DNA from 2 places in the Spirochaeta isovalerica genome. Region 2 is predicted to be linked to the other one. Evidence: riboswitches for the same ligand, from Rfam matches in the RefSeq annotation. Region 2 holds a riboswitch; the other holds the start of a gene.

Region 1 (16,149 bases), on a different contig from region 2:
GTTCTTGATAAATAGCGGAAAAGCACCTTCTTTCAAAACCGATTCTCCCATATGAATTTCATACCCTGTTACCGGTTCATTGAAATTTTGGAGAAAACCTCTATCCGTAGCGGGATGCCCCTGTACTCTGACAGTCTTTTTTTCCCTGTTAAAATGAGTTTTGACGGGAAGCAGTTTCATTCCTTCCGTATCCCCCGGATCCCCTTCGAGTCCGAAGGGATCCGAAATGGACAGACCGAGCATCTGAAATCCTCCGCAGATACCGGTCACCGGAGTACCGGTCTCTGCCAGATCGATAATTTTACGCTCCATCCCCGTCTCCCTCATCCATTTCAAATCAGCGGCCGTTGTTTTACTGCCGGGAATAATAATGGCCGAAGGAAAACCGATTTCTCCCGGATGGTCCACAAGGCGAATGCCGACCCCCTTTTCCAGAAGAAGGGCATCAAAATCATCGTAATTTGACATGCGGGGAAGCTGTATGACAACGATATCCACCGGACCTCCGCCGAATCGCCGGTTCTTTTCCACAAAAACCGAATCTTCCTGTGCGAGACCGGGATCAGCCATCCAGGGAATGACGCCGACAGTTTTTCTTCCGCCGGTCAAATCCTCAAGCATTTTTAATCCCGGTTCAAGAAGAGAAACATCTCCCCGGAATTTGTTAATAAGAAATCCCTTTATTAAAGCCTTCTCATCGGCATCCAATAGTTCAACCGTGCCATAGAGGGAAGCGAAGACCCCGCCGCGGTCAATATCGGCGGCAAGCAGAACCGGGGCATTCAAATACTGCGCCACGGCCATATTGACGATTTCCGAATCTTTAAGATTAATTTCGGCAGGACTGCCGGCCCCTTCGCAAATGACGAGATCGTATCGGGATGTCAGGCTGTCAAGAGATTCCCGGACGTGGTTCCATAGCCTTTCTTTCGTTTTATAATAATCGGAGGCTTCCAGATCCTTCCAGGGTTTCCCCATGACTACGATCTGCGATTTCATAAAGCCGTGTGGCTTGATCAGAACAGGATTCATTTCAACAGAGGTCTCCAGCCTGGAGGCAGCGGCCTGAAGAGCCTGCGCCCGGCCGATTTCCAGCCCGTCGGGTGTGACAAATGAATTAAGTGCCATATTCTGGGCTTTGAACGGGGCGACGGAAAGCCCTCTGTTGTTGTAAATGCGGCACAGGGCAGCGACGATCAGGCTTTTTCCCACATCGGAGCCTGTGCCCTGAATCATCAGGGTTTTAGCTTTTCGATTTTTCACTACTCCCTCCACGAAGAGCAACAAAGACAGATTTAAGCAGCAGGTCTCCTGGCTTGCGGGACTTTGCCGAAGGCCTTCCCGGAACTGAATCCAGTGGCATCTTCTCCGGCACACACCCGTTTACAGTGGCGGGACCGCTCCGGAATTAAACCGGATTCCCTTTTAAGATCATCATTCTGATCACTGCTGGCTTACAATAGCATAGAAAAAGAAGGTCGAAAAGAGTTTTTTACCGAAGCCTCCTGTATTATACTGTCAGGTAAAGATCAGACATGAAGGACGGTACGTGACTATGAAGAAAATTATATCCACAGATGAGGCGCCCGCTGCAATCGGCCCCTATTCGCAGGCTGTTGAAGCAAATGGAACCATTTATATATCCGGCCAGATTCCGCTCGACCCGACAACAGGGAAAATGGTCGATGGAGGTATTGCCGAACAGACCGACCGTGTTCTAAAAAACATTCAGGCGATTCTGGAAGCTTCGGGCTTAAGTCTTGCTAATGTGGTTAAGTCCACAGTGCTTCTCAAGGACATCGGTGATTTCAAAGCGATGAATGAGGTATACGGTCGTTATTATAAAGAAAATCCCCCGGCCAGAGCGGCGTTTCAGGTAGGAGCCCTTCCTCTTGATGCATTGGTTGAAATCGAAACCATAGCTGTCAGGTAATTTTCTTGAGCTTGCTGATTAATCGGTAGGGAGTATCCTCGGCTTCTTCCTCACACATTCGATAGTAATCGTCTATATGGAGTTCCCGTTTCTTTCCTCCGAGTTTCCGTACCGATTTTATCAGTTTCTTCATTGATGCTCTGTCTTCTCTCGAAAGGCTTGAAAACTGAAGCCCGTATAAATACATATCACCGTTTTTTCTTTTCCACACGACATGACAGCCTACGGAATGAGAAACCTGATTCACGATAAAATGCAGACGGCACCTGGTGCCCGTATCAAGAACCATATTGGTTCCGACTGCGCAACCGCTTTTCGAGATATCGGAAAGCTTCACGGGCTGAGAATGTCCCCCCCATTCCAGGGCCAGATCAAAGGACATGATAAAACGCCGGCTCGATCGTCTTTCATCTCCTTCCCCTCCATCGTTATCGAAAGATGCGGCTTCCCTGAGCCTCTCAATAAGATGGTCGAGCCCCTCCTTCTGTACATCATCAACTTTTAAGAACATCAGCCCGTATCCGTAGTATTTCTCGGTTTCCCTGGCTATGCGCATAACTCTGGCATGGAGAGATATATGAAAACTGCCGCAGACGATAAGTACGGGAACTTCGACCCCGACATCAATCAGAAAATCGGCAAAGAGATAACAGCCTCCCCGGGAAATATCGGAAATGATAACATTACGGTCCATTCCCAGAAATTTCAAATATATATCGATCTCATAGCGCTGATCCTGCTCCCACCATCGCAGACGGGGATGAAAATAAGGCGCGATAAGATGACGGCGGAAAAAAAGAAGCGCTACGAAAAACAGGGCCCCGTTCATGGCCAGAACAAGGAGGGCCGAAGCGAAGGGATTAAAAAAAAGAGCCGCTATATTATATAGAATCATTATGAGGGCTGAAGAAATGAGAACCCACCAGCCCCACTTTTTCACCATCCAGATGGACAGGGCACAAACCGGATACAGAACCAGGATTATGATGTCATATAAAGGGAGTCGGCTGAGAATACTGCCGTAACCGACCAGAGGAACCATGCTTAATGCGGCATTAAAAACGAGAATCGCAACAGGTGAAATGAGAAACAGAACTGAAATAAGAACAATACTGAGTGGCTTTCTCATAATGACAACCCCTTTTCAGTTTGATTTTAACATAATGAAATCCAATTATCAAATATGATATGGGAATGACTTGAAAATCGATAAGCAGGTTTTACAATTTAAATATGGGATACAGATTTTATTCCTTTTTAATCTTTATCATGCTTCTGCCGTTGTCCGGTTGTTCAGTCATGATGCTCGATCCTCTTCCGGCGGATACAAGCCCGTCGGAAATACTGCTTGTCATAGAACAATCCCGATTCGCCGAACTTGAAGATTCGCTTAACCAGTATGCCCGGGATATCAGTGCCGAAGGCGGTTCTGTTGAAATTCGGACATTTCCCTCCAGCGGCGATCCCGCTTCATTGCGCGCTATGATATCAGACCGGGGAGATTCGATCAGCGGTTCTTTTTTTGTCGGGGATCTGCCGGCGGTGTGGTATGAACAGAACGCTTTCGGAAAACTGGAAGAGTTTCCCGTGGATCTTTACTATATGGATCTCGATGCGGTCTGGACTGACAGCGATGATGATGGTAAATATGACGATCACAGCCCTCTGGAAATAACCCACTATGTCTCAAGGATAACAGGCGATAACCGGGAACTCATTTCCTATTTCTCCAAACTGCACAATTACCGCACAGGTAATTACTCCTATCTGGGCGGCGCTTTCATTTTCAAAGATGAAGACTGGTTCGACACTTACCGCGGTTCCTCTTTCGGCCTGGATCGTATGTACGAGTCGGTACGAATCAGAGAGAAGGCTGCGGAAACACTCAAGGACGATTATCTTTATAACGTCGCCTATGAGGGGGCTGATTATGTCTACCAGTGGATACATGCGACACCCACGTCCCTTTATATCAGCGACGGCTCATCCTACAGCACTTTCCGTTACAGTGAGATTGAGCAGTACAATACAAAAGGGCGTTTTATTAATATGTTCAATTGCAAAGGTGCCCGATTTACCCAGGCCAATCTGGCTATGGCTTATCTTAACGGAACCGATACAGGCCTGGCCGTTACGGGATCTACGAAAGTCGGGGGCAATTACTATCCTCTGGAATTCCATCGGACGCTCACAGCCGGCAGCAGCTGGGGAAATGCCTATAAATCATGGTATAATTATTTCGGCAGGAGCGATGACGAATGGTTCCTCGGGATGATAATTCTTGGCGATCCGACTCTCCGGATAATCGACGCTGAAGTCGACCGTACAATCACGCGCAACTCCTTCAGCCAGCTCGTACCACCTGACGATGAAACGAAATCAAGACTGGGAGAGGTCCTTATCCTTTTTGATGATATTAATCTCGAATAATCTCTTTTTATTTAAATGATTGGACTCAAAACAATAAAGAGTCATTCTACCGGTCCGTTTATATATATAATCTCTGATAACCGTTCTGACGCTTTCCATAGCCAGTGGACCGCTGACTGATAAAATCAGTCCCGCGGCATTTCCCCGGCGCAGAGCTTTATAGAGAATCCGGCTTTTTCTGTACAATTTGTATGTACGGTAACTCTCTCTGAAACGGGGAAAACGCGTTGAAAACCATTCTCCCGCCAGTTCATCTCCAATATTCTTTGCCGTTATGAGAAAATCGAGGGAAATATTGTCGAGTAGAAAAGTGCCGAAAAGAATCCTGCTGTAAGCCAGGAGAGATATCATGTAAAAAGAATCAAACAGATCGACAAGTCTCAATCGGTGATAGAAGTTTTTGCTTCTGCTGTAGGGTCCGGCGATGGCTAGAAACATATGATAAAGCTGCTGCCTGTCGGATACACCTTTCGGGGCGGCCGGATTGTACTGACCGGCGGTACGGACCGGTATCTGCAGAAGCCGTTTCATGAAGTTTCTTTTTTTATTGAACCGGTATTCAACACCGTTAAAATCAAGATCTTTTTCAGGACTGATTCCGTATTTTTCGAGATATTGCTGATAAATCAGATAAGCCTCTTCAAATAGGGCTGAACGGTATATGCTGTTTTCCGGATCAATTAGTTTTTCGATTTCCGCTGCCTCTGTGCGGATTCTATCACGGGAGAATGACTCGAGTTTCTTTTCGAGAATCGCATTCCTTCCGCCGTAGAGAACCATAATGTAATAGAAGCTTTTCGTGAGTATGAGGGAATAATAATGGCGCCAGATTAATTCTGTAAAAAAGAGGGAAAAAAGTGAAGCGCCCATACTGATAAAAATGGAAGGGAGACCTATGAGGGGAATAAAAAGCAGCCTGATGATCTTTCCCGTAACGCGCCCCTTTCTGAAGACCCTGAGAAAAGGGATTTTTCTGTATATGAGCCCGTAGTATTCCCCTATTCTGTTAACCCGTAGAAACCAGGATATTCGGGTTCTGGATAATCTTTCGACTCGTCTGTTCCCTTTCCACAATTCCTCCAGATCATTCATAAGAAGAAAAGAGCATTTTATGAGATCCGATAAAGAGAAGGAAAATTTCAGCTTATCGTTTTTTTCCCTGCTGTAAGCTGTCTGCGCAATAAGAAGAATGGTCCTGAAATCGTCCCGTATATGATTGGAACTGACAAATGGTGTTTGAATCTTTTTTTTCAGAAATTCTTCAAAAACAGCGAAAGCTTCCCTCTCTTCCCCCTTTTCGGGAAAATCCTGACGAAGCTTTTGAAGGTGTTTCAGCCTGATTCTGCGGATTATAAGCTTTCCTATAAAGAAGCGGATAACAAGCGGAATAATTATGAGAGCAAAGAGAAAGGGGAGTACAAGTTTAAAGATAATTACGGGCTCCATACTGTCAGCAGTATGTCACACCTTTACCCCTTTTTTCCAGATGGCAGAAGGCTTGATTTTCCCCTGATTGTATAGGATTTCTCTGTAATCATCTGTCGGGAACATAATAAAATCAGCAAGCAGACCTTCTTTGAGGATGCCTCTGTCTCCAAGATCCAGAGCGGCTGCGGCGCGGCAGGTGATTGCGGCAAAAGTCTCCGCGCTTGACAGCTTTTCCGCTGCGCTGATTAGCGATGCCTGCATCAGCAGATCGCCCATAGGCGCAGAACCGGGATTCCAGTCAGTCGAGATTGCCAGCGAAGCCCCTTTATCGAGAAGTTTGCGGGCCGGCGCATAATTCATTCCCAAACCGATTGAACAGCCTGGCAGAGCGACAGCGACTGTTGTTGAAGCCGCGAGGAGATCAATATCCTCTTCGCTTATGCTCTCGAGATGATCTGCGCTGAGAGCATGGGCGGAAACAGCAATTGAACTGGTGCCGGAAGAAAACTGGTCGGCATGTACGGTCAGCTTAAACCCCATATCGGAAGCCTGCCTCAGAAAATAGGCGCCATCATCTTTTGAAAAAGCCCCCCGGTCGATAAAGATATCGGCCCTATCGGCGAGATTCTCTTTTTTCACATCGGGCAGAATCTCATGAAGGACATAATCGATATACTCTCTATCGGTTCCATCAAAATCAAAAGGCCTGATGTGGGCCGATAAAGCTGTGGGTATCAAATCTATCGGAAGTTCCCCATCAGCCCTGCCAATTACCCGGAGAACTTTCAGTTCACTTTCCCGGTCAAGACCGTAACCGCTTTTGACCTCGCAAGTCGTAACGCCTTCTCTCAGATGCCTGAGAGCCCGTTTCCGCAATCCCTCAAACAGTTCTCCGGAAGAAGCTTTCCTTGTGCCTCGGACAGAGACATTGATTCCGCCACCCTCTTCGGCAATTTCAAGATAGGTTTTTCCGGCTATTCTCGAAGCATAATCCCCGGCTCTCGATCCGCCCCAGCAGATATGTGTGTGTACATCAATCAGGCCGGGAAGGCAGACCGCATCGCCTTCGATAGTTTGAACCGCCGCCGAAGGGTAGTCTCTTTTAAGCTCATCGTAGGCTCCGACTGCCGAAATCCGGTCACCTTCAACCACCAGCGCTCCGTCGCGAATTATTTGCAGCTGAGAATCGGACACAGCCCCTTTCAGTGGAATCCCGTCCAATGTCAGAAGCTGAGAAAAAGGTCCGATAAGCGTCATCACCTTTTAACGCCCTGCGATTCCGCTGTTTGCAGAGCCAGATCGTACCCCGCATCGGCATGGCGGAAAATACCCATTGCCGGATCGTTATAAAGCACCCGTTTCAAGCATCGATCTGCCCTTTCCGTACCGTCTGCTACAATAACCATACCCGCGTGCTGGGAGTATCCTATACCCACACCGCCTCCGTGATGGAAGGAAACCCAGGTGGCACCTCCGCTGGTATTGGACATTAGATTGAGCAGAGGCCAGTCAGAAACAGCATCCGACCCGTCTTTCATACCTTCCGTTTCCCTATGGGGAGACGCAACGGATCCGCAATCCAGATGATCTCTTCCGATAACAATCGGCCCTTTCACTTTTCCGCTTCTTACAAGTTCATTGAAAATTAGACCGGCTTTCTCCCGCTCTCCCAGACCAAGCCAGCAGATTCGGCTTGGAAGCCCCTGCCAGGCCACTTTCTCCTCCGCCTGATCGAGCCAGTTGATGAGATGTTTGTTTTCGGGGAAAGCTTCTCTCAGCGCATCATCGGTCGCTTTGATATCGGCAGGATCGCCCGACAAAGCCACCCAGCGGAAGGGGCCTTTACCCTCACAGAACAGAGGTCTGATGTAAGCGGGCACAAATCCCGGGAAATCAAAAGCATCAGCCTCTCCCCCCTCTCTCGCAAACTCTCTCAGATTATTCCCGTAATCAAATGTTCTGGCTCCCCGCTTCTGCAGTTCAAGCATATAGCCCACGTGACGAGCCATACTTTTAATCGACCGTATGCGGTATTCGGAGGGATCCGATGACCGCAGAGCATCTGCCTCGGCCAGAGACAATCCGTTGGGAATATATCCGTTTACCGGATCGTGCGCCGAAGTCTGGTCTGTCAGAACATCGGGAGTGATATTATCGGCGATAAGCCTTTCCAGCATGTCTCCGACATCGCTGACAAGCCCGATAGAAAGGGCTTCACCCTTCTCTTTCGCTTCAAGAGCCCATTTCACGGCTTCTTCATAAGAGTCAGTCATTTTATCGACATAGCGCGTATCAAGTCTTTTCTTTATTCTTTCGGGATCGACATCAGCGCAGATACAAACCGCTCCCGCCATTGTCGCGGCGAGGGGCTGGGCGCCGCCCATTCCACCGGCTCCCCCTGTGACAAGCAGCCTTCCTTTCAGGTCTCCCCCGAAATACTTGGCGCCGCAGGAGGCGAAAGTTTCATAAGTCCCCTGAAGGATTCCCTGCGTTCCTATGTAAATCCAGCTCCCAGCGGTCATCTGGCCGTACATCATCAATCCCGCATCTTTCAGCTGATTGAAATGGTCCCAGTTAGCCCAGTGAGGAACAAGGTTACTGTTCGCAATAAGCACCCGGGGCGCTTCATCGTGGGTTCTGACAATGCCGACGGCTTTTCCCGATTGTACGAGAAGGCTTTCATCCTCTTCCAGTTCCAGGAGATGTTTAATGATTTTCTTCGCATCTTCCGGAGTTCTGGCCGCCTGTCCGGTTCCGCCGTATACGACCAGATCTTCCGGCTTTTCCGCAACTTCCCTGTCCAGGTTGTTGAGAAACATACGCAGGACAGCTTCAGTCTGCCAGCTTTTTGCGTGAAGTTCCGGTCCTCTGGGAGCTTTATACTCAGGATGTTTGGCATATTTTTCAATAAAGTCCGAATAATTCATTATTTCCTCCATGGATATCTATCTCGAAATCTTCCGATGCTTTTTCAGCCGTTTCCACAAGCTTTCCGCTGGCAATAATTTTTCTAGCAGCCTCCAGATCGTGGGCAAATACTCTGTCGACTTCCGCATGGTCTATCACTTCCCTGACGGCATGATGACAGCTTTCCAGCACAGGAGCTGATTTCAGAGGTCTCCTGTAATCGAAAGCCTGAGCGGCGCAAACAAGCTCGACAGCCAGTATCTTTTCAACATTGGTGATAACTTCGTTGACTCTCCGTCCGCTGATAGACCCCATGCTCACATGGTCTTCCTGTCCGAGAGAAGTCGGAACGCTGTCGGCGCTGGGCGGAAAACAGAGACTTTTGTTTTCCGTAACCAGAGCTGCGGATGTATACTGGGGTATCATAAAACCCGAGTTTATGCCCGTATGCTCCATTAGCAGTTTGGGCAGACCCTCGGTTGTCCCTTCCAGTAGCAGATAAGTTCTTCTGTCGGAGATATTACCCAGCTCGCTTGATGCCAGCGTCGAGTAATCAAGAGGAAGCGCCATAGGCTGGCCGTGGAAATTTCCACCGCTGATGGTCTCTTCCGGATTGAGGATGATGGGATTATCGGTAACGGAGTTCAGTTCCGTCGTCAGCTGTTCTTTCAGATGCTTCCAGGCATTTCGCGAAGCGCCGTGCACCTGCGGCATGCAACGGATAGAATAAGGGTCCTGAACCCTTTCGCAATGTTCGTGGGATTTAAGTATCTCCGAGCCGCGAAGCATATGTTCAAGACGGTCAGCCACATAAATGGTTCCCTCATAGGGACGGATCTGATGGAGCTCCTTCTGGAATGGCTTGGCCGAACCTAAAAGAGCTTCAAGAGACATGGCCCCGATAATATCGGCGCAGTCGAGGATATTTTTCATCCTCTGAAGCGCTTTGACCGCATGAGCGGCAATAAACTGGGTTCCGTTGATAAGCGCCAGGCCTTCTTTCGGCCCCAGAAGGACAGGACTGAGATTTTCTCTCTCGAACAACTCGGCTCCGGTAATGATCTCACCTTTATAATGGACTTTTCCCAAACCGATAAGAGGCAGAAAAAGATGAGCCAGAGGCGCGAGATCCCCCGAAGCTCCGACAGATCCCTGAGAGGGAACAACCGGGAAAGCCCTGTTCTCTATATGCCAGTTTATCCGTTCCAGAGTTTCCATCTGGATTCCCGAATACCCTTTTGACAGAGCGTGCATTTTCAGGACCAGCATAAGAGCAGATATTTCCTCATCGACATCATCGCCCATACCCACGCTATGGCTTTTTAAAATATTATATTGAAGAGTCTTTGTATCTTCTTCTGAAATGATCGTCGTGCAAAGGGGTCCGAATCCCGTATTCACCCCGTAGACGATTTTCCGGCTATTTACGATTGTCTGAACGTCATCACTGCATTTTCTGATCCGGGCTTCAGCTTTCTCAGAGATGACACCGCGGATCTTTCCTCCGGCCAGCTCGAGAGCCAGACCTGGACTGAGGAGATCCTCACCATAATGGAATTCTTTCATTCAAGAACTCTCCTTGCTATTACATTTTTAATTTATCCAATACAGAATCGCCGAAACTGAATTTGTTTAATTTCTGTTCCAGCTGATTAAAGCTTCTGACGACATCAAATCCTTCGCTTCCATCGTGAAACAGTTCAAACATACTCGATTCCAGAGTTTTCCACACGGGAATGAGTTCTGAGAGCAGCTCCTCGCCTTCACTTGTGAAACTAACAATTTTTCTCCGCCTGTCAAAACTGTCAGCTTCCATTGCGACAAGCCCTTTGCGATTCAAAAGAGAGACAATCTGACTCGCCCCGGGCTGGGAAACATTGAGTTCATCGGCAATTTCAGTTACAGAGAGAGAGCCTTTTTTATGGAGCAGAAAAAACAGGGGAAACCATGCGGGCTCGAAGCTGATATCAAGTTTTTCATATATTTTTCCGACTTCAGATAGAAAACGTTCACTTAATCTTTTCAATCTGGTTCCGAGTATCAGTATTCCCGTTTCCTCATAAAATCCCATAATCACCCCATTTTTGCATAAGCACTTATGTATTTTACATCCACACTTTTCTGCTGTAAAGAAAATAAGGGAAAATTACTCGTAAAAACTATCTATTCCGGGATAATTCATCTTGGCAACAGCAATTTTCTCAGGCAATGTGAAATAACTGGCCACTCCTTCGCTACAGAGATTTTCTTCACCGTCATAAAGAGAAACCTGAACATGGGCAATGTTTTTCTCCATCTCCTTAATGGATGCTCTCAGCGTAATGCGCCCTTTATCTATCATTACAGACTTCAGATACCTGACCTGAAGCTCCGATGTGAAACCGCCGGTTTTTAATTTGACAAATACAACCCAGCTGGCAATTTCATCGATCAGAGTAGCCTGAATTCCGCCATGGAGAATATTGAGAAAACCCTCGAACTTTCTGTCCGGGTTCCAATGGGATACAATCTCATCCCCCTCCTCGAGGAATTCCATTTTCAACCCATTATTATTGGAAGGGGAACAGCCGAAACAGCTGTATCCAGTAGACTGTTTCAGATCAACGAAAGGATTTATAATTTTTTTCATGAAAATATAATCTGAGATAAGACAGAACATGTCAACAGTGAAAAAAGAACCGCCCCCGGTAAAGGGGGCGGAAGAAAGGACAAATCTATGAAACCTTCTTCAACTTGTTGCGGCGGTGGAAATCTTCATTCCCATAGTGTTCCTGCAGCGAGTTTCCGATCAGGGAAAAAGCTTTTCCAAGACCGCCCAGTACGAAATTAGCTACAGGGCTTTTTTTTTCAGATTTACCCGTAACACCTTTATATGTTCTCAATTCCCGCATCTCTTCCAGAATTGTTTCATGCTTGCTATTAGCCATATCCATCAGTTCAATCCAGTTGTCAGCCATTATATTTCCTCCATGGCAGTTGCCCAATTGAAATTCTTCAGGTTATGTTAACCTGAACTACCCATCTACCCGTTTATGCGGGTTATGGATTAATTATATGAATTAACTTGCGGGAAGTCAATAGATTTCATTCACTTTTCTCCTTTTTTTTGCACAATAATCTCTTTTTGTGCTATTACTTGAGTAGTTGAAGTGAAGGAGTAAACTGTTGAAAAGTGAAAAAGAAGCTAAGAATATTCTGAAAATTGCCTATTTCTCCGATACTTTTTACCCACAGATAAATGGCGTTGTCTCTTCACTGATCAACCTGGCCCGTTCATTGGCGGACAAGGGTCATAAAATATACATCGTTGCTCCTAAAGTTGATAAGGATTTCGAGGAATTCTCCTATCCCGGCATCACGATTTTGCGCATATCGTCCGTAAAAGCGTCATTTTATGAGGATTTCCGCTGGGCTAAAATCATCAGTTTGAAAACCTATAAAGTTCTTAAGGATGCAGACATTGATGTAATCCATTTTGAAACCCCGATAGGGCTGGGAATTATGGCCATAAATATGGCCAGACTTCTCAATACGCCGCTTGTTGGCACTTATCATACATTCATTTCCGATCCCCGTTATATAAAACATTGGAAATTATTCAAACCAACTGTTCTGTTGCAGAATATCTCCTGGTTTTATTCAAATCAGTTTTACAATCGGACGGATCTGACAACAGCGCCGTCTCAGAGCACCATTGTGGAACTTAAGGAAAACGGATGTAATCCTCCCTTGATGAAAACAATATCGAACGGTATCGATCCGGCGATTTTTGATAACAGCCGATCTGACGAAGTTCGGAAGACATACGGACTAGAAGGTAAAACCATTCTCTATGTCGGCAGAATCGCCCATGAGAAGAGCATCGATATCCTGCTCACTGCTTTTTTTAAAGCGGCGGAGATCGACGGGGATATGAAAATCATGATTGTCGGACACGGACCGCAGATGGATGATATTAAAGAGATGATCGACAGGTCGCCCTATAAAAGCCGTATTATACTCACCGGAGCCATTCCTCATGACGAACTTGTCGTCAGCGGGATCTATGGCGCCTGCGAAGTTTTTGCCACAGCTTCGGAAACGGAAAATCAGCCGATGACGATACTCGAAGCCCAGGTCAACGGTTGTGTTTGTGTGGGGGTTGATGCGAGAGGCGTCCCCGGAATGATTGAAAACGGGCAGAGTGGAATTATTGTTGAAAAAGGTGATACGGAAGCAATGGCCAGAGCCTTCCTGACAATCCTCGGGTCAGAGGAAAAGTTGTCATCTATGAAAAATAAAACCCTTGAAAATGTGAAAGAGCATTTTCTCCCCTCTGTAGTGGAACAATGGGAAAGAGAGTACAGAGCTCTCATATCCGGTTTTAAAGGTCGTTATTTTAAAGATAAATTATTCTATCCCTTTAAGAAAGCGGGAGAACTTCTCTCCCGCCCGACAGAGATTTCACAGGAATAAGGATTTCCCCTCTTTTTCTTTTTTGTAAAGCTTCAGCCTGGTCAGCTCAACCCCCTCTTTGAGAGGATTTTCTCCCAGAATCAGCTCCAGCAGACGGATGATATTATTCATTTTTTTGTTATTCATTTGAGAAAGGAGCTCAATTGAATCGCCATTCATTTCAAAACGGTAATCATCTGCAACATTCTGCACTTCAGCTTGTTCTTTAAGCTTCTCATAGAGCTCAACAGGTGAAATATTCGATTCTGCCGTGTTCAATCTGTATAAACTCCCCCAGTATTGCGCCATGAGGGATTTATATTTCCTCCCTTCATCGGGAACCGGCAGCAGCTGACAGTCGGTAAACTCGAATCCCGCGGGGAGAACCTGATTCAGCCTGGATACCAGATCTGAGAGTTCCTCTCCATCGTAATGGATTTCAACTCCCATGACTTCGCCCTCCGAACTGATACCCAGAGTCAGAGGATGAGGGAATTCCATTTTTGGTTTCGGGTTGAATCCCTGTGTAAAGTTCATCAGGATACCGGCACGTTGAAAAGCCATTTCAAACATATGCATAACATTGAGGTGGCCTAGAAAAATCGCAGGACCGAATTTTCTGAATTTGAGGATAATCCGCCTGACCGGACCTTTCTCCCGAGCTGGAGGAATGGGTTCCGAAAGAAAGTCAAATCCTTCAGGATATCGCACCTTCTGATCTTTTGAGCAGACACCGCAATAGTCCCGGCAGGGATTGTCACAGGAATCAGTAAGATCATAACTCATGGCTCTGTTGTATTCTTTTTTGAACTGCTCCTTGCCGACGCCCATAGAGATGGTATCCCAGGGAAGCTCGGATTCGGGATCAAGCGGTGAGCAGATTTCTTTCTCGACATCCCAATCTGCTTCATCAATCACTTCTTTCCAGAGATCTCTTTTAAAATACTCATCCCAGGCATCAAGGCGGGCACCTTTTGCCCAGGCGGCTTCAATCAAATCTCCGGCGCGGCGGTCTCCCCGGGCCAGAATCCCCTCTACAAAAGAGACAAAAGGAGAATGAAAACCGAGTTTAATATTCCGGCCTTTCAACCCGTCCCGCAACCTTCTGATCTGCTCCATGGCAAACTCATCAGTGAATTGAGCCCCCCACTGAAAAGGAGTATGCGGTTTCGGTATAAAAGTCCCCACATTGACATTGAAGCGCATTTTTACCTGATCCTGAAGATTTGTCAGAAAATCAATTATGGGCTGAATCTCATCTTCACCCGAGGCGGTGGGAAGTCCGATCATAAAATAGAATTTCGCCTGCTTCCATCCCTGCTCTTTCGCTTCTTTGAGAATGGAGACAATCCTGTCGAGGGGAACTTCTTTATTCATCCCTCTCTGCCAATCCTCGCGAGGTGTTTCCACGGCAAAAGTAAGACTGCTTTTTCTCACTTCGGATATCTCTGCGAGCAAAGGTAAAGTCACGGAGTTCACACGCAGCGAGGGAAGCTGAAAAGACACTCCTCGATCTTTAAATCGCTCATTCAGGTTCCTCACCAGGGGGAGCAGGTTTTTATAATCTCCCGAGGAGAGGGAGGAGAGCGTAATTTTTCTATATCCGCATTTGTCAATAATATGCTCTGCTTCTTCGACAATGGTTTTATAATCTTTCTGCCGAAGCGGTCTGTAAAAATACCCGGCATGGCAGAAACGGCAGCCATTGGGGCATCCGCGCATGATTTCTATGACGCCATGGTCCTGAACCGTATCAACAGTTGGTACGGGAAGCATGCTTCCCTTGTCATAATCCCTTCCGAAGTCTCCCCAGACAGCCCGGGAAACCACATCAGATTTTCCTTCTGTCCAGACAGAAGCATCAGAGCGTAGGGCTTCGAAAAGATCGGAACGGCTTCCGCCCTTTTTTTTAATTTCCACAAGGCGGGGAAAAAGCGAAGCGATCTGATGCTCACCTTCACCGATAAACACTGCATCGAGAAAGGGAGCAAAGGGTAAGGGATTCGTCACGGCCGGCCCGCCCGCGATGATAAGCGGACTGTCCTCATCTCTTTCGTTGACTTTCAAAGGAATCTTTCCCAGCTCGAGAACGGTCAGCACATTGGTCGCAGACAATTCATAGCCGATGGAAAATCCAATAATATCAAAATCTTTCAGAGGAATACCCGTTTCAAGAGAGTAAAGGGGAATATCTTTGTCTCTCAGGATTTCCTCAAAATCGGGAGCCGGAGCGAATACCCGCTCGCATTGAACCCCCTCTATATTGTTAAAGTGATTGTAAAGGATTTTTATCGCGTTGTTAGACATTCCGATTTCATAGAGATCGGGAAAACAAATGGCCACTTTGAGGGGTTGATCCTCATCATAAAAACGGCTTCCGTATTCGCCGCCCACATATCTCCCGGGCTTCATAACGGATAATAGTTCCCGTCTTAATTCGCCGGAAGGATTTATTTTTTTCATATTTAATTCCTGTATCGTCTCTGGTAAATACTAAGTAGAATACCGATTCCCATCGAAGCAGTCCACAGGGAAGACCCCCCGTACGAGAGAAAGAACAAAGGAATTCCCGTAATAGGCATAACCCCGATAGCCATGCCGGTATTTATAATAACATGAAAGAATATCATGCCCACGATACCGCCGCCCAGAACGACTCCGAAGCGGTCATTGGATCTATCAATGATGATCAAACTGCGTACGAGCATTAATATATAAAGTGAGAACACGACAATTGCACCGACGAAACCCGCTTCTTCGGAAAAAATGGAAAAGATAAAGTCGCTGCTCTGCTGAGGTAGATAGCGGAGATGAGACTGGGTTCCCTGAAGGAACCCTCTGCCCCAGAGACCGCCCGCTCCTACGGCAGTTATAGACTGAATCATATTCCATCCCGCCCCCTGGGGATCGACCTGTGGATCGATAAAAATAATCAGTCTCATGATCTGATATCCCTTGAGAACCATTCTCCCGCCCATTGCGCCGAGTAGAGAAATGAAAAAAGAAGAGGAAAAATA
Region 2 (16,149 bases):
TTAAAATAACAGCAAGCTCATAATTGAGCAGTTCTTCTAGAGACTGGAGTATAAGATCCAGCACTCTGTCGGGATGAACATCGATAAGCTGATCTTCCATGAGACTAACCTCCACGAAATATCGTCAGACCGATATTTCGTTACAATCATAACCGATATATCGTTGTTTTGTAAATATAATGAACTGTTGTGCATCAGCTTAAGGTTTTTGTCTGCCTAATAAAGTTGGCATGCCCTTTGCAATATGAGATGTATATGAAATTGAAAATTACCAAGGAGAACAAAAATGGAAGAAAAAACAATTAACATGCCTTTGCTGGGAGATGCCTTTCCCGAAATGACAGTAGCGACAACTCACGGGCCTAAAAATCTGCCCGGAGACTATAAAGGGAAATGGTTTGTCCTCTTCAGCCATCCCGCCGATTTTACTCCTGTCTGTACGACCGAGTTTGTCGGTTTCCAGAGAAAAGCGGAAGAGCTGAGCAAAATGGGTGTTGAACTGATCGGGATGTCAGTGGACCAGATCTTCAGCCATATCAAATGGGTTGAGTGGATCAAGGAAAAACTGGATGTGGAGATAACCTATCCCGTTATTGCCGCCAACGATACCATAGCCAATAAACTGGGGCTTCTCCATCCCGGAAAAGGAACCAACACAGTCCGCGCCGTATTCGTCATCGACCCGGAAGGTAAAGTCAGACTGACTATCTATTATCCCCAGGAGATCGGAAGAAATATGGATGAAATCGTCCGTGCCGTCAAAGCTCTCCAGGTTTCTGATAACAACGGAGTGGCCGTACCGGCGAACTGGCCTGAAAACGATCTTATCCAGGATAAAGTGATTATTCCTCCGCCCAACAATCAGAAGGATGCGGCAGAAAGACTGAAGAAGTACGAAGGCTATGACTGGTGGTTCTGCTACAGGGATCTGTAATCATATCAGTCAGATAGATGAAGGGAACCGCCTGAAAAAGGCGGTTCTTCTTTTTACAGAAGTTTTTCACTGCCCGAATAGACTTCTTCCACTTTCAAGGCGGCGGCAGCGTGTCCGGGATGTTTTTCCGGATTCCATTTTTTCATGTCTTCAAAAACCGGTCCTTCTTTGTGGTATTCCACTGAGCCCTTTATCTGATAAGCCTTTTTATCTTCGGTGATAAAGAGAATTGAACCGGTTGATCCCTCCAGGATATTGTCTCTCGTTTTTGCAAAATAATTATCTGCCACGATCAGCCGGTCTTCGCCATAGCGTGAAACGCATGTGGCATAAATGGCATTGGGTTTCCCTTTGCTGTCCACTGTCGTAAATATGACGGGACCATCCATTCTGTCCCAGGCATCGATAACCGTACGGGGTAATTTGGCCATAGTAAACTCCTTTATGTTTCTTTCTGAACCTAACACAGGCAGACCCGATGGTCAAATGTTTGTGCATATGCTAAATAAATAATTCTCTAAATGAAATTTTAGCTGGAAAAGATATATAATCTGCCCTAATTCGGGTAAATATTTGCTATTTAATACCCGATTTCGGTGCTTTTTATGGAAAAATGTTTTAAATAGGGCTATATATACAATAATGGCAAAAATGGAACTTGAAGAATCATTCAGGCAATATCTGCTTTCATCTTATCCCATAGACGAATCTCTTCTCAGTCATCTTCTCGATGATCTGGGAGAATACTTTCTCAAAGCTCCGCAGGAGTTCATAGTCCAGCGTCATCGACAGCTTCAGAAGCGGGGACTGAGAAATGAGGAAATATACAGAAAGATTCAGAGGGAGCTTCAATCCAGACCATTTGCCGGCCCTCAAATGAGTCTGAGACAGATAAGAAGGGTCATTTACGGATAAATTGAAGATCCGGGAAACAGCGAAAAGGAGAACATTATGTGCGGAATAGTCGGTTATCTGGGAGAAAGGGACGCGGTTCCCGTTCTTATGCAGGGGCTTAAGCAGCTCGAATACAGAGGATACGATTCATCGGGAATCGGTATCGTTCACAGAAAAAAAGTCAAAGTCATAAAAGAGAAAGGCAAACTCGCCATGCTCGAGAAACAGCTGACAGATAATCTGACCGCCAAAATCGGTATAGCCCACACCCGATGGGCAACCCATGGCGGCGTCACGCAGGAAAATGCCCACCCCCATACAGGACCGAAGGAAGAGGTTATCGTCGTCCATAACGGTATCATAGACAACTATGCCGGACTGAAAGAGAAACTTATTGCCGAAGGTAATGTTTTTAAAAGCGAGACAGACTCGGAAGTCGTTGCCCATCTGGTGGAGAAATATCTTGATCTGGGTCCTGAACAGGCGGTTTCCAAAGCCATTTCCATGATCAACGGAACCTATGGTCTTCTTTTCCTCTTCAGAGATCATCCCGATCTTATTATCGCCGCGAGAAACGGCAGTCCCCTCGTTATCGGAATCGGAAAGGATGAAATGTTCCTGGCTTCCGATGCCATGGCCTTCGCCGGTTACACCCAGCATGCCGTATTTGTCGATGACGGGGAGATGGTTATCCTCAATCCGAAGGGATACAGGATCATCAACAGCCAGAATCTGGAAATTGACAGAGATGTGGAACAGCTGGAAGTCGCTTCGGAAAACCATACGAAAGAGGGATATCCTCATTATCTCCTGAAGGAAATTCATGAACAGCCTGAATCGGTTTTCCGAGCCATGGGGCGAGGCGGACGTCTTCTTCCTGACTTCGGTTCGGCTCTTCTCGCGGGACTCAATCTGGAGAAACGGGATTTCTTCGATATCAAAAAAATCCATATCATCGCCATGGGGACGGCTTACTATGCCGGTGAGCTTGGCAAGTTCATTATAGAGGATCTGGCTCGCATTCCTGTAGAAGTCTCCGATGCTTCTGAAATGTGTGGAATGAACCCCATTGTCGATAAAGACACTCTTTTTGTTGCCGTAAGCCAGTCCGGCGAAACCAGAGATACTATCGCGGCCATACAGGAAATCCAGCAGAAAGGCGGACGGGTCGTCGGGCTTGTCAACACTGTCGGTTCGACTCTGGCCAGAATGACCGATGGCGGAGTGTATATTCATGCGGGATCGGAGATCTCTGTAGCCAGCACAAAGGCTTTTTCGAATCAGGTGACGGTTCTCATACTCATGGCTCTGATGATCGGACGGTCCAGGGATATCTCTCTGTCCAGAGGTCGCGAACTGGTTGCCGAGCTGAAAGCGCTTCCCGGAAAGATCCAGGATATCCTCGATCGGGGATCGGAGCTCCGGAATATGGCGGAAAAGCTCAAAGATTATCAATCCATACTCTATCTGGGTAGGGGTATCAACTATCCCGTAGCCCTTGAAGCGGCTTTGAAAATGAAGGAAGTCAGCTATATCCATGCGGAGGCTTACAGCGCGGGATCGCTCAAACACGGTCCGCTGGCCTTAATCTCCGAGGAAATGCCCTCCGTATTCATCTGTACAAGCGGCGATTATCAGGAAAAGACAATCAGCAACATTCAGGAAGTGAAAGCCCGGGGCGGCAAGGTCTTTGTTATTTCCAATTATAAAGACAGCAATCTGGAAAATCTTGCCGATGAAATCTTTATCGTTCCCGGATCGGATGAAGCCATTTCTCCTCTTCTGACAATTGTCCCCTGTCAGCTGCTCGGCTACTACACGGCTCTGGCTCTGGGCCGGGATATCGATCAGCCCCGGAACCTGGCAAAATCGGTAACGGTGGAGTAGGTTTCCTGTAGCATAGGTAAGGGTCTTATATGAAGGGGGAATCCGTGGACTTTTCTATTTACACTTCGGAACAGATTGAAGAAATCAGGGAAATGTTTGTTAAAACCTTTACAGATTCGGAAGGAGAGAGTGAAGGTCGCTTAATCGGTGATTTGACTTACGATTTTATGACTTCTACAAAAAGTGAAGATCTCTATGGTTTTGTGGCGATGGATGATCAGAAAATCGTAGGGGGCATCTTCTTTTCACGTTTGGCCTTCGACAACGGCACCAGGGCTTTTATTATGGCTCCGGTGGCCGTTCATACCGATTTTCAGGGGCAGGGAATCGGTCAGAAGTTGATCCGCTACGGTCTTGGAAAACTAAAGGAAGAGGGAATTGAAATAGTTGTTACCTACGGAGATATCAATTTTTACTCAAAAGTCGGATTTCAAAAGATAACAGAAGACATCATCAAGGCGCCTTTAAAACTATCCTATCCCGAAGGATGGCTGGCTCAATCATTACTGGGTAATCAGCTTCATCCTATATCCGGCCGGACCTATTGTGTGGAAGAGCTAAAGAAACCCGAATACTGGTAGAATTTAACCTCTCCACAACTCCCGGGGTTGCCTGGAATCAATAAAACAACCCCGGAATTGAGCTGATATGATTCCGTTGGAAAAAACTCCCATATTTGATTTATTACACAATCAGGTATAATAATTAGAGAAGGGTAGCTCAATGGTTCGTCTTGTAAGAATAATTCTCTTTTTTCTCAGTATAATACCGATTGGAGCTGAAAATACTACTTTCACACTTGTCTCTGAGATATGGCCCCCTTTCCGTATTTCCCAAAATCCAGGAGACTGCGATGACTGCGGTATCGATATCGATATTATCAATGAACTGGAAAGACGACTCGATATAACAATAGAAGTTGAATTCTGTCCCTGGGCAAGAGCGCTTGAGGAGATTAAATCCGGAAGATCGGATTTAATCATAGGATTTGCCTATTCAGAAGAGAGAGCTGAATATGCATCTTACGTCCCTGTTTCCTATACATCGGTAGAACCGGTTTTTTACACTCATACAGGTTCCGGGGCTTCTGTTGGAGAGTATGGCGATCTTGCCGATAAATCCATCGGGCTTTCCAGAGATTCGGTCTATTTCGAACCTTTTAATTCCGATGAATCCCTGAATAAAGTCTATCTCAAATCTGAAAAGCAGATTCTCGATATGCTGGCTCTCGGCCGTCTGGAACTCGCTGTGGGGACAAATCCCAACATGGCTTACGATATCGCCCGCTTCGGTTACTGAGACAGGCTGGAATTAACCGGTTTCAAACCTGGTTTTTCAACAGATCTTTTTCTCGCATTTTCCAGAAAATCATCAAAAGTCGATTGGCTTGAATCCTTTGAGAAGGTCATGAGTCAGATGATGGAAGACGGGACGGTGGAAGCAATCCTGAATAAATACAGATGAGTCGTGTGTAAGCGGAAGAACCGATTCTAAAGATTGATAATCTTCTGACCAGCCCTGCTTTTTGCGCCTGGCATAACCATTGGCGTTCCGAACAGAGGGTGACTGGTTACAATAACCGGTATGTCGTATACCTCGGAAATGATTTCTTCCTTCAGCACATCAGCAGGAGTTCCGTAAGAAGCTATGCCGCCTTTTCCCACGAGAGCCAGATGATCGGAATAGAGCGCCGCCGTGTTAAGATCGTGTATGCTGATAATAACGGATATCCCTCTGTCATGAGCCAGATTGGCCACCAGATCGAGGATTTCCGTCTGATATTTTATATCCAGGTGGGATGTCGGTTCATCGAGAAGAAGGACTTCCGGTTCCTGTGCCAGTACCCGGGCCAGGGCGGCGCGCTGCTGTTCCCCTCCGGACAATTCGGTTATGCAGCGTTCAGCCAGATCGGAGAGACCGGTTTTTTCAAGGGCATCCTCCACAATATCCCGGTCTTCGCAGGAAAAAGGAAGAAGCCAGCCCCGGTGGGGAGCCCGGCCGAGTGCGACAAACTGTCTTATGGTAAGCGGTAATGCGCTTCCCGAATCCTGAGGCGTGAAAGCCATTGTCGAAGCGGCTTCCCGGGAGGAAATCTTCCAGAGGTCTTTCGATGCCAGAATGACTTTCCCCTTTTTAGGCTTTATCATACGGGCCAGAGTGTTAAGCAGCGTGCTTTTACCCGCTCCGTTCGGTCCGATCAGTCCCAGGATGGAACCGGGGGTAATGTGAAGATTTATGTTTTCCAGAACATTCCGTCCGCTGTAACCGCAATCCAGGTTTTCCGTTTCCAGTCTTTTCATATCAGCCTCTTAGTTCTCCCTTTCTGGTTTTCAGGAGGTAGAGAAAAAACGCTCCCCCCGTTACCGATGTAATAATTCCCGCCGGAAGCTCCATGGGAGCCACGGCCGTACGGGCAATGACATCGGCCGCCATCAGCAGCAGGGCCCCCGTCAGCATGCTGGCGGGGATAAGCTGCCTGTGAGATGATCCGAAAAAGAGCCTCGCCATATGAGGGGCGACCAGGCCCACGAATCCGATTATGCCGCCGGCAGCGACAGAAGCTGCGGTGGTCAGTGATGCCATAAGAACGATGAGAGCTCTGGTCCGCTTGATGGGCAGTCCCAGACTCCTGGCCGTTTTCTCTCCGCTGGCCAGAGCATCGAGAGGTCGGGAGAGGAGCCAGAGCGCCAGACATCCCAAAAGTATAAAAGGAGCCGTTCCTGTCAGATCTGTCCAGCTTCTGCCCGATAACCCTCCCAGAAGCCAGGTATAGGTTTCATGGAGCGTCTTGTCGGACAAGAGCATAATCAGCGAAACGGCAGAACTCAAAATGGTGCTGAGAGCCGTTCCGGCCAGAAGAAGAGAGACGGTGGAAGTGCTTTCCCCCGATTCCGCTATAAGATAGACGAGAAAAACAGCTCCGATCGAACCGATGAAAGCCGCGACCGGCACGGAGTTGAACGGGCCTATCTGTATGGACAAACCGAAGGCAATGGCCATGGTGGCTCCAAGAGCCGCGCCGCCTGAAGCCCCGACGACGAAGGGATCGGCCAGGGGGTTGCGGAACATTCCCTGGAATGCGGCGCCGGCAGCAGCCAGACCGCCGCCGATAAGCGCTGCCAGAATGACCCGGGGCAGCCGGAAGTTCATGACGATTATGTAATCGGTTCCCTCTTTGACCGCACCGGTGAGGACTTTGAAAACCTCTCCCGGTGAGATGGATACGGCTCCGGCTCCCACGCAGAAAATGGCCAGGATCAGAACCAGTAAGAGAAGGACGCTGATTGACAGAACATACCGGCTCGGTTTCATATCAGAACAGTTCCGGGTACAGGGCTTCGGCCATCATTTCGATCGCCTCTATCATTCTCGGGCCGGGGCGAGATACGATATCCCCGTCGAGAAGTATGATTCTGTCGTTGATATAGGCATCAATCGCATCCCATCCTTCTCTTTCCCTTAGAGCTTCGGAGTTGAGTTTATCTCCATGTGTTTCCGATGCGATGATGGCCTGGGGGTTGCGGCTTACCAGTTCTTCCGAGCTGACCTGGGGATAGTCTCCTTCCACATCGGTAAAGATATTGTTACCGCCGGCATAGCTTATCATCTGCCCCGTGAAGGATTCCGGTCCGGCTGTCATGAGCGGCGCGTCCCACACTTCGTAGAAAACCCGGAGTCTGTCGCCATCGAGCTTTGACAGTTTCTGCTGAACGGCCTCTATTCTCTCTTCGATTTCTTCTGAAAGAGCTTTTCCCTGCTCCTCATGGCCGGTTATCATTCCCAGTTCTTCGATTACCGAGCGAACGTCATCGACTGATTTGGGTTCAATGGACAAAACGGGAATTCCCGCTTCCTTAAGGGTATCGGCAATGGGCTGATGGGCTGAAACTCCGGCGATAACCAGATCGGGATTGAGACTGATTATTGTTTCGATACTGATAGTCTTGGGGGAGAATCCGCCGATGATCTCCCGTGTCGCCGCCTCTGCCGGGTAGTTGCAGTAGCTTGTCACTCCCACGACCTGGTCGCCCGCGCCAATGGCGAAAAGGGTTTCGGTTGTGGAAGGTGACAGGGAAATGATTCTCTGAGGATAGGATTGAACCGGAGTTTCCGCTTCTGTCGTTTTTTCCCGGGATCCTCCGGCCCAGAGCGTCGTGGTCATCAGTAAAATAAACCAGATCGATGCTTTCTTCATGTTGTTTCTCCTTGGGCGGCCTTTTATAAAAAACCGCACTGCAGTCAGGAGGGTATGGTGTTTATTAGTTAAAATAGACAGGCCATACCCGGTCTGAACCTCGCAGACATTATGGGTATTGTATTCAGGCAGGTCTCCTGGCTCCGGAGGATCATGACAGCCGCCTTCCCGGATACAAATAGTTCCAGTGGCATGTGGAGCTGTCAAACTCCGTTACAGTGGCGGGACCGCACAGGATTTCAACCTGTTTCCCTTTTCACGGCTTTTCAGCCGACCTGAATGACTTCGTTATACAACAGGTAGACAATATTGGCAAGGGAAAAAGCCCGGCCATAGGAGAGGTTTGTCTCTTCGGTCTTCACAGAACGGAGTCCCTATCGGATCGGGGCTCAGCTTAAGAGGATGGGGCTTTCCCGATCGGAAAATCCCGGTTTATGGGTAAAGTGCGGAACGGTTTCGCTTTTCCCGCTCAAAATCATATGTATGGCTCCCAGATAGTGATAGGACATATTGAGCGATTCGTAAATGCAATCCATTAATGTCAGTTCCGAGCCGGGGAGTTTTTCCTGAAGATCACTCAGCCTGATTCCGTTGATAAATTTATCCAGACGCAAGCGGATCTTGTAGAAATACCCGTTAAAGCTCATATAGGGATTGTGATGGAAGGGATTGAAGCTCTTTGTCAGGGTTTCATAGGACTGGCGGTTGTCAATCAGACGGGCCTGGAAAAAGTAATCCCCGTATCCCGCAGGGGTCAGGACCCAGCGGTCTATGAAAATCAGTATTGTCAGAAGCCATCTTCTTATACTGGCGCCGCTGTACTTCCTGATATCAAGGTCGGCTTTGTTTTTCCCCGGTGTGAAAATATCCTCGATCTCCCAGAAAATGAAATTCAGCCGTGAACAGAGAGTCTCTACAGCCGATTCATCATCTGTGGCACCCGAAGCCGGGCCAGACTGAACCGGCTGGATCCTGCTGTTTTCCAGATAATTGTCGTACTGTTTCCGCTTCTCTTCCCGGGAAAGTATCGAGTAGGCTTCGTGGATAGACCGGAAGATAAGTCCGGACCGCGATGAACCGGAGTTCTTGTCGGGATGGTGGATTTGAGCCAGTTTGCGGAATGCCGCTTTTATCTGTTCCTGTGATGAGGTACGGTCGACATTCAGTATTTCATAGTAATTTTTCAATCGGCTCATAAATAAAACAGGGAGGCTCCTGTGAACCTCCCCGCGATTATCAGATTGTTATGCTTTTTCCGCAAGCAGTGTTTTGGTAGGCTGATCGCAGACTTCCGTCGGTCCGTAGTACTGGATGGCGCCGGGGAATGTGTAAGCTGTTTCCACAGCCCATTTGTCTCTCTGGGAAGCGAAGAGCTTGAAGGGCGCTCCGTCCAGTTCAACCAGAGCCTTTTTTATAACGGGCTTCATGTGTCCGTGTCTCTGCTCCATGTTCATCATCATGGTCAGGGGAACGCCGCCGGCAACCCACTGGTCGGCCGGTTTGTGAAGTTCCGCCACGTTGGAAATGTATCCGGTCAGTCCCTGAGCCAGAAGAATAAAGGCGGAATAACCGAGAGAGTAGCAATAGTCCGCATCGAAGTTGGAGGGGAAGGCGCATCTTCCTTCATATCCGAAGAAGTGGGCCTGAGTGCTGAACTTGCCGTTGTATTTGCCTTCGGCTTTAAGCTCTTTCAGTCTCTTTCCGACCATTTCGATAATCATTTTTTCTGTTTCGATAAGGGAAACCTGAACGTTTCCGTGGGGGTCTCTGTCCATAAGAAGCTGCGCCTGGATTCCCGCAGGAAGGCTAGTGAATACGGGAGCCGCTTCCGCTGACAGTTTTCCCGCCAGCCATGTTTTCTGTGCTTCCCCATCTTCGAGCGCGGCGAACTCATCGGCGTCATGGGCCAGAAGGTCGTTGATTTCGGCGATCAGTTTACCCACTTCGGGGATAAATTCTATCAGTCCTTCGGGAATGAGGGCCACGCCGAAGTTGTCTCCCCTGGCGGCTCTCTTCACGATAACCTGGGTTACGTCTTCCACGACCTGGGCCAGCGTCATCTGTTTTTTCTCGACTTCTTCAGAGATGATGCAGATGTTGGGCTGAGTCTGGAGCGCGCATTCGAGACCGATGTGCGAGGCGCTTCTACCCATCAGTTTGATGAAGTGCCAGTATTTCTTCGCCGAGTTGGCGTCTTTTTCAATATTACCGATAAGCTCGGAGTATGTTTTTGTCGCGGTGTCGAAACCGAAGGAGGTTTCGATATATTCGTTCTTCAGATCGCCGTCGATGGTCTTGGGAGCTCCGACGACAGTGATGCCCGCATTTGTCTTCTTAAAGTATTCGGCGAGAACCGCGCCGTTCGTGTTGGAATCGTCACCGCCGATGATGATTACCGAATTGATGCCGTTGGCTTCGCAGACTTTTCTGGATTTCTCGAAATGCTCTTCCGTTTCCAGTTTGGTCCGTCCCGAACCGATCATATCGAATCCGCCGGTGTTGCGGTATTCATTCATAAACTTGTCATCGATCTCTACAAGATCGCCGTTGATGATTCCATCAGGCCCGCGGAGAAATCCGAAGAGTTTATTGCTGCTGTTGGCTTTTTTCAGAGCATCGTAAATTCCCGCAATAACGTTGTGGCCGCCGGGGGCCTGTCCGCCTGAAAGGATGACTCCCGCGTTAATGGTTTTGGACGCGAAATCATTGGACCCTTCGGTAAATCTGGCAATAGGGGCGCCGTAGGTATTTTCAAAAAGGGCTTTGACTTCAGCCTGGTCCGCGATGGATTCCGTGGGGGCACCCATGGAACAGGTTATTTTTGTTATGTCGCCTCTCAGTGCTGTGGGAAGTTTGGGCTGGTAGCTGTACCTGGCCTTCTGCAATGCAGAAATATTACTCATTTCATTCTCCTGTCATTAATTACAATATTCAAATTCATATCAATTTTTAAGTGTTTAAGTCAATAGAACCGGACCGGCTGAGGCTTCCCGGATTTTCAGCATCCTGACCGAATCCTCTCCGAAAATCGAACCCATGAAAAGCTGGAAATCTTCAGCTCTGTCCCGGGGGACATAAGCCTGAATGGTACCGGCGAATCCTCCGCCGTGAACGCGGCAGACGCCATGTCCGTCGAGAAATCCTTCACAAATAGCCAGGCCGACGGGAATCCCCTGTTTTTTCACATCTTTTGCGGAATAACAGTTCTGCAGGTATTTGAAAGAGGAGTTGCCCGAACGGCTGACCAGTTTCAGGTAAGTTTCGAAGTCATTGTGGAGAAGGCAATCTATCATTTCCTTTACTCTTCTGTTTTCTCTGAAGAAATGAATGGCCCTGAGAAAAGTCCTGTCTCCGAACTTTTCCCTTATGGCGGGCATTTCCGCCAGAAGATCCACTTCGGTGGTTTCCCGGCATATATTCTTTCCCAGGACCGATGCCGCTTCTTTCATTTCAGCCGGAATGGAGTTGAAATCTTCATCCAGGCGGCTGTAACTGCCTCCCGTATGAATGATGAAAAGCTCATATTCGAAATCATCAAAGTACAGGTCTATGGGCGTTATCTGCGGCGTTTCCCCTTCCCGGAAATCCATTGCGATTATCCCGCCGGTACCGCAGGCGAGGGGGTCCATCAATCCGCAGTGCTTGCCGAAGTAATGGTTCTCCGCTTCTTTTCCGAAAAGGGCCAGTTCGGTAATGGACACAGCGTTATCGTTGTAGAGACTGTTGAAAATCGTTCCGAGCAGGATCTCGATACTGGCCGATGAGCTCAGACCCGAACCCGGAAGGACGTCCGAAACGATGGAGGCTTTGAATCCTCCGATCCTATAGCCCTTCCTGGCCAGGGATGCGGCAACTCCGCGAATGAGGGCTTCTGTCTTTCCCGACTCGTCTTCTCTCTTTTCCAGGTCTGTCAGATCAACTTTAAAAAGGGGGAAATTTTCCGAATTCACTGTAACGACGGTGTCATCGGTTTTGGTTACCACAGCAACGGAATCCACATTTACAGCTGCGGCCAGAACAATCCCGCCATTGTGGTCCGTCTGGTTTCCTCCCAGCTCAGTCCGCCCGGGGCTGCTCAGAATCATGGCTTTTTCCACATTGAAAAAGGCTTTATGCCAATTGAGCAGATTTATATAGCGCTGCCTCTGTGTTCCCACATTGGCCGTGCCGTATAGTTCGGAAAGTCTGTCATCGTAAAAAAAATCTCCCAGCCTTTGAACCGCATCATCTATTTTTTCCAAGTTTCACCTCTTTTCAATCCTTATAATAGCGGATAAGCTAATTTAATTCCAACAACAGTCGATTATAAAATCAGTTCATCAAAATACAGGATATACGCTTTACCTATGAATAATAGCACTGTCTCCATGGAGAAAGTACGGAAACTCGACGAGCGGGTTTTTCAGGAACTTCTCCGTGTGAATTGTTCTCTTCTCTGTGTGAATAAAGCCCGGGGGAAGAGAAGAACCATACCGCTGAGAGCTCTCTATGAAAACGACAGGGAATTCTGGCTCCGCGAAAGTTCCGAATGGAGCTATTTCGTCGATTCTTCCTTGATAGATCACATTAACGATGGTCTTAAAGCAGTCGATCTGGAACTGGAAAAACGGTTGACCCGCCATGAGGAATCCATCGAGAAGGAATTGTCCGGAGAGTACTCTCTGCTCCGGGAAATCCCTCCGGGAGAGCGGATAAACGCCTTGCGGGAAACCCTCGAAAAAATCAACAGGCTCATAGAATCGCGTCATTTCTCCGATCAGGAAAAGCGCGATGTTCTGGTTGAAGCGTCCTATTATTCCTGGCTGGTCAACAAAGTCACGCTTGAAGAAGTTTCAGGGCTCAGCGACCGTGACGCCAGATTGGCTTCTGAAGAAGTCGCCCGCATGACGGAGAAAATTGTCGATGCCTTAAGTGATGTTCTTTCGGAAGAGGATGAACGCTATACCTATATGCACTCCCTTATGGATAAATCGAACGGATCAACTGTCCGCCATATGGTGAGGACTTTTGTCATGGCGCACCGGTTTATCCTCTTTTTTAACAGACAGATGAACGAAAAGGGATTGGCTTCCCGTCTCAGGGCCGATTTCGGACTCTACCGCAAGTGGTATGCTTCCCTGCTACCCGGGATTCCGGAACAGGATCTGACGCTCGAACATATATTCAAGGGCGGCATCAGGCCTGTCAGCGAAAAAGAACTGAAAGTGTATTCAGCGGGATTCCTTCTCCACGATATCGGCAAACAGCGCTATATCAACTACTTTGAAGGAGCGGAAGGATATGACAGCCGCAAAGTCGAAGCTCATGCCAAAACAGGTTTCCGCATGTTGCTGCAGAAGAGCGTTTACTCACGCAAAATCGCTGCAATCGCGGGATTTCATCACGAGTATTACGGTCATGAGAGCGGATACGGATATTACAGGGAACTGAAAGCGCTCATGCAGCTAGATAACTGCAATCATCGCCACAATTCCTGTATATCCTATGATCTTGATGATTTGAACCGTTTTGAATCGCTGGCTTATCTTCCGGTGAAATTTCTTGAAATCGTCGATGTCTATGATGCCGTAACCGATCCTGTCCGGACATATAAGCGCCATATGAGAACGGGAGAGGCTCTGAAGTTTATCAGAACCGAGTTTGTGGATAACAACAAAAAGCTCGACATTATTCTCTTTGACCTTTTCGTCCGCTTTATGGCTTCCGAAAGACCAGTTGTCTGAAAGAGCTCTTTCAATTAAACTTTAAATATGAAAGAAATCAAACTCTTCAAAATGAAGAATGTCATCCAGGAATACGCCTGGGGTTCTCCCGACGCCATTCCCGGACTCCTGGGGATAGATAATCCCGAAAAAAAGCCTAAAGCCGAATTATGGATGGGAGCTCATGGCAAAGCGCCTTCCCGGATTGAGCAGGGAAATAAAGAGATCCCTCTCGATCAATACATAAGGGAGAATAAAGTAGCCGTTCTCGGCGGAAAACTTGCTGAAAAATACGGAAACCTGCCTTTTTTATTCAAAGTCCTTGCCGCCGGCAGTCCGCTTTCCATACAGGTTCATCCAAATAAGAAACAGGCCGAAAAGGGATTCGCCAGGGAAAACAGCCTGGGTATAGCCATCGATGCCTTCAATAGAAATTACAAGGATGACAATCATAAACCGGAAATTATCTGCGCCCTGACGGAGTTCTGGGCCATGAGAGGATTCAGGCCTTTTCAGGATATTGCGGATCGCTTCGAAGCTCTGGATATTCCTTCCTTCCGCAGAGAGACAGCGGCATTCAGATCGAACCTCACCTCCGAAGGACTGGAAACTTTTTTCAACGCCCTCATGTCGCTGGAGGGTGAAAAAAAGGACAGATTCATTCGAGAGCTGACCGGAGCCGCTGCGGGAATACAGGGCGATGAGTACCAATGGGTTCTCCGCCTTTATGAAAAATACAGTGACGATGCCGCCATTGCCGCCCCATTATATCTGAATCTCCTGAAGCTGGAGCCCGGACAGGCCCTTTATCTATCGGCCGGAGAACTGCACGCCTATCTGGACGGTCTGGGAATGGAACTCATGGCCAGTTCCGACAACGTTCTGCGCGGAGGGCTGACGCCGAAATACATCGACCGCGAGGAACTGGGAAACATTGTCAATTTCAACGGCTCCGAGCCGGAAATCCTTCAGGCCCGGGCCACTGATCCCCTTACAGAAATTTACAGGACACCTTCAAAGGAGTTCGAACTTGCGAGACTTTCTCTCCGAAGAGGAGGGGCCTCCTATGATACGGCTTCCATAGGGTCAGTGCAGATTTTATTTCTGACAGAAGGCTCAGCCGATTTTACTTCAGCCGATGGAGAAATCCTGCATGCGGAGAAAGGGGAGTCTCTGTTCATTCCCGCGGGAGCTCCATCGTGGATGGTAGAAGGAGATGCCCTCATCTTCAGAGCTTCCGTTCCGGAGGATGGCGCTTTATGAGGGTCTGGGTCGATGCCGACTCCTGTCCCCGCCCTGTCAGAGAGATTGTGGAACGGGCGGCGAAAAGGGAATCCATTCCGCTGATATATACAGCCAACAGACCAATCCCCATGGAGGAGAACGAACTTTTCTCCATGGTTGTCACCGAATCGAAGGACCAGAGCGCCGATCTCTACATCGTCGACAATGTGAGAGGGGACGATCTAGTCATAACCCGCGACATTCCGCTGGCCGACCAGCTCGTAGAAAAGGATATAGCTGTTCTCAATGACCGCGGCGTGCTCTATACGAGAGAAAATATCAAGGAACGTCTTTCCGTCAGAAACTTTATGTATGAGCTCCGGGAATACGGCGGAGGCGTGGAGAGACACAGTGCTTTCGGACCGAAAGAGAAGCAGGCTTTCGCCAACGCATTCGATAGACAACTAAGAATAATGTTGAAATAATTATCGCAAAATACTCTTTTCGAAAAAAAAGCTACCGGTTGCTCCGATTTATGTGGTACAATGATCACATAGAAAAACATAAGGGAGATAAAAATGGCTAGAGGTAGACCAGAGATTGATATCGAGAGATGTAAGGGCTGCGGTTTATGTACAGCTGCCTGTCCGCAGAAAATTCTCGAAATGTCCATCGAAACCAACAATCAGGGGAATAGCTATTCCTATTGTATCGACCTGTCAAAATGCACAGGGTGCTCCATGTGCGCCGTCCAGTGCCCCGATTCAGCTATACAGATATATAAAATCAAAGAGGAGGCGGCCAAAGCATGAGTAAATCAGTTCTAATGAAAGGGAACGAAGTTCTGGCGGAAGCGGCCATCCGGGCCGGATGCACCCATTACTTCGGATATCCCATAACTCCGCAGAATGAAATTCCGGCTTATATGTCCAAGGAAATGCCCCGGAGAGGCGGTTGTTTTCTTCAGGCGGAGAGCGAAGTCGCCGCTATTAATATGGTTTTCGGTGCTTCCGGAGCCGGAGCCCGGGTTATGACCTCATCATCATCGCCGGGTATGTCTTTGAAACAGGAGGGAATCTCCTATCTGGCCGGCGCGGAACTGCCCTGCGTTGTGGTCAATATGATGAGAGGCGGTCCCGGTCTCGGCGGTATCGCCGGTTCCCAGGCCGATTATTTCCAGGCGACGAGAGGAGGCGGTAACGGGGATTACAGAACCATCGTACTGGCTCCCGGTAACGTTCAGGAAATCGCGGACCTCACAGTTCAGGCCTTCGATCTGGCAGATAAGTACAGAATGGTTGTCATGATTCTGG

Evidence for each region. Region 2 has a riboswitch for cobalamin ahead of HNR50_RS17690 (ABC transporter substrate-binding protein). Riboswitches for the same ligand answer to the same signal wherever they lie in the genome.
Region 1: linked by a shared signal. The riboswitch ahead of HNR50_RS03570 (cobyric acid synthase) and the one ahead of HNR50_RS17690 (ABC transporter substrate-binding protein) in region 2 are both predicted to bind cobalamin.

Annotation. Positions count from the first base shown of each region.
Region 1 is NZ_JACHGJ010000001.1:832,547-848,695, forward strand. Features, by position in the region: gene HNR50_RS03570 (cobyric acid synthase) at 1-1,263, opposite strand, end outside; cobalamin riboswitch at 1,285-1,466, opposite strand; gene HNR50_RS03575 (RidA family protein) at 1,556-1,933, shown strand; gene HNR50_RS03580 (PilZ domain-containing protein) at 1,926-3,062, opposite strand; gene HNR50_RS03585 (hypothetical protein) at 3,167-4,363, shown strand; gene HNR50_RS03590 (hypothetical protein) at 4,313-5,809, opposite strand; gene hutI (imidazolonepropionase) at 5,825-7,048, opposite strand; gene hutU (urocanate hydratase) at 7,048-8,718, opposite strand; gene hutH (histidine ammonia-lyase) at 8,696-10,264, opposite strand; gene HNR50_RS03610 (MarR family winged helix-turn-helix transcriptional regulator) at 10,284-10,769, opposite strand; gene HNR50_RS03615 (PaaI family thioesterase) at 10,845-11,327, opposite strand; gene HNR50_RS03620 (hypothetical protein) at 11,413-11,655, opposite strand; gene HNR50_RS03625 (glycosyltransferase) at 11,864-13,153, shown strand; gene HNR50_RS03630 (TIGR03936 family radical SAM-associated protein) at 13,142-15,595, opposite strand; gene rodA (rod shape-determining protein RodA) at 15,598-16,149, opposite strand, start outside.
Region 2 is NZ_JACHGJ010000008.1:124,622-140,770, reverse strand. Features, by position in the region: gene HNR50_RS17735 (sigma-54-dependent Fis family transcriptional regulator) at 1-100, opposite strand, end outside; gene HNR50_RS17730 (peroxiredoxin) at 287-934, shown strand; gene HNR50_RS17725 (pyridoxamine 5'-phosphate oxidase family protein) at 988-1,365, opposite strand; gene HNR50_RS17720 (hypothetical protein) at 1,577-1,849, shown strand; gene glmS (glutamine--fructose-6-phosphate transaminase (isomerizing)) at 1,886-3,715, shown strand; gene HNR50_RS17710 (GNAT family N-acetyltransferase) at 3,760-4,296, shown strand; gene HNR50_RS17705 (substrate-binding periplasmic protein) at 4,439-5,014, shown strand; gene HNR50_RS17700 (ABC transporter ATP-binding protein) at 5,206-6,015, opposite strand; gene HNR50_RS17695 (FecCD family ABC transporter permease) at 6,017-7,027, opposite strand; gene HNR50_RS17690 (ABC transporter substrate-binding protein) at 7,029-7,910, opposite strand; cobalamin riboswitch at 8,021-8,204, opposite strand; gene HNR50_RS17685 (J domain-containing protein) at 8,300-9,106, opposite strand; gene HNR50_RS17680 (diphosphate--fructose-6-phosphate 1-phosphotransferase) at 9,155-10,813, opposite strand; gene HNR50_RS17675 (galactokinase) at 10,868-12,151, opposite strand; gene HNR50_RS17670 (HD-GYP domain-containing protein) at 12,257-13,633, shown strand; gene manA (mannose-6-phosphate isomerase, class I) at 13,661-14,875, shown strand; gene HNR50_RS17660 (YaiI/YqxD family protein) at 14,872-15,321, shown strand; gene HNR50_RS17655 (4Fe-4S dicluster domain-containing protein) at 15,415-15,648, shown strand; gene HNR50_RS17650 (3-methyl-2-oxobutanoate dehydrogenase subunit VorB) at 15,645-16,149, shown strand, end outside.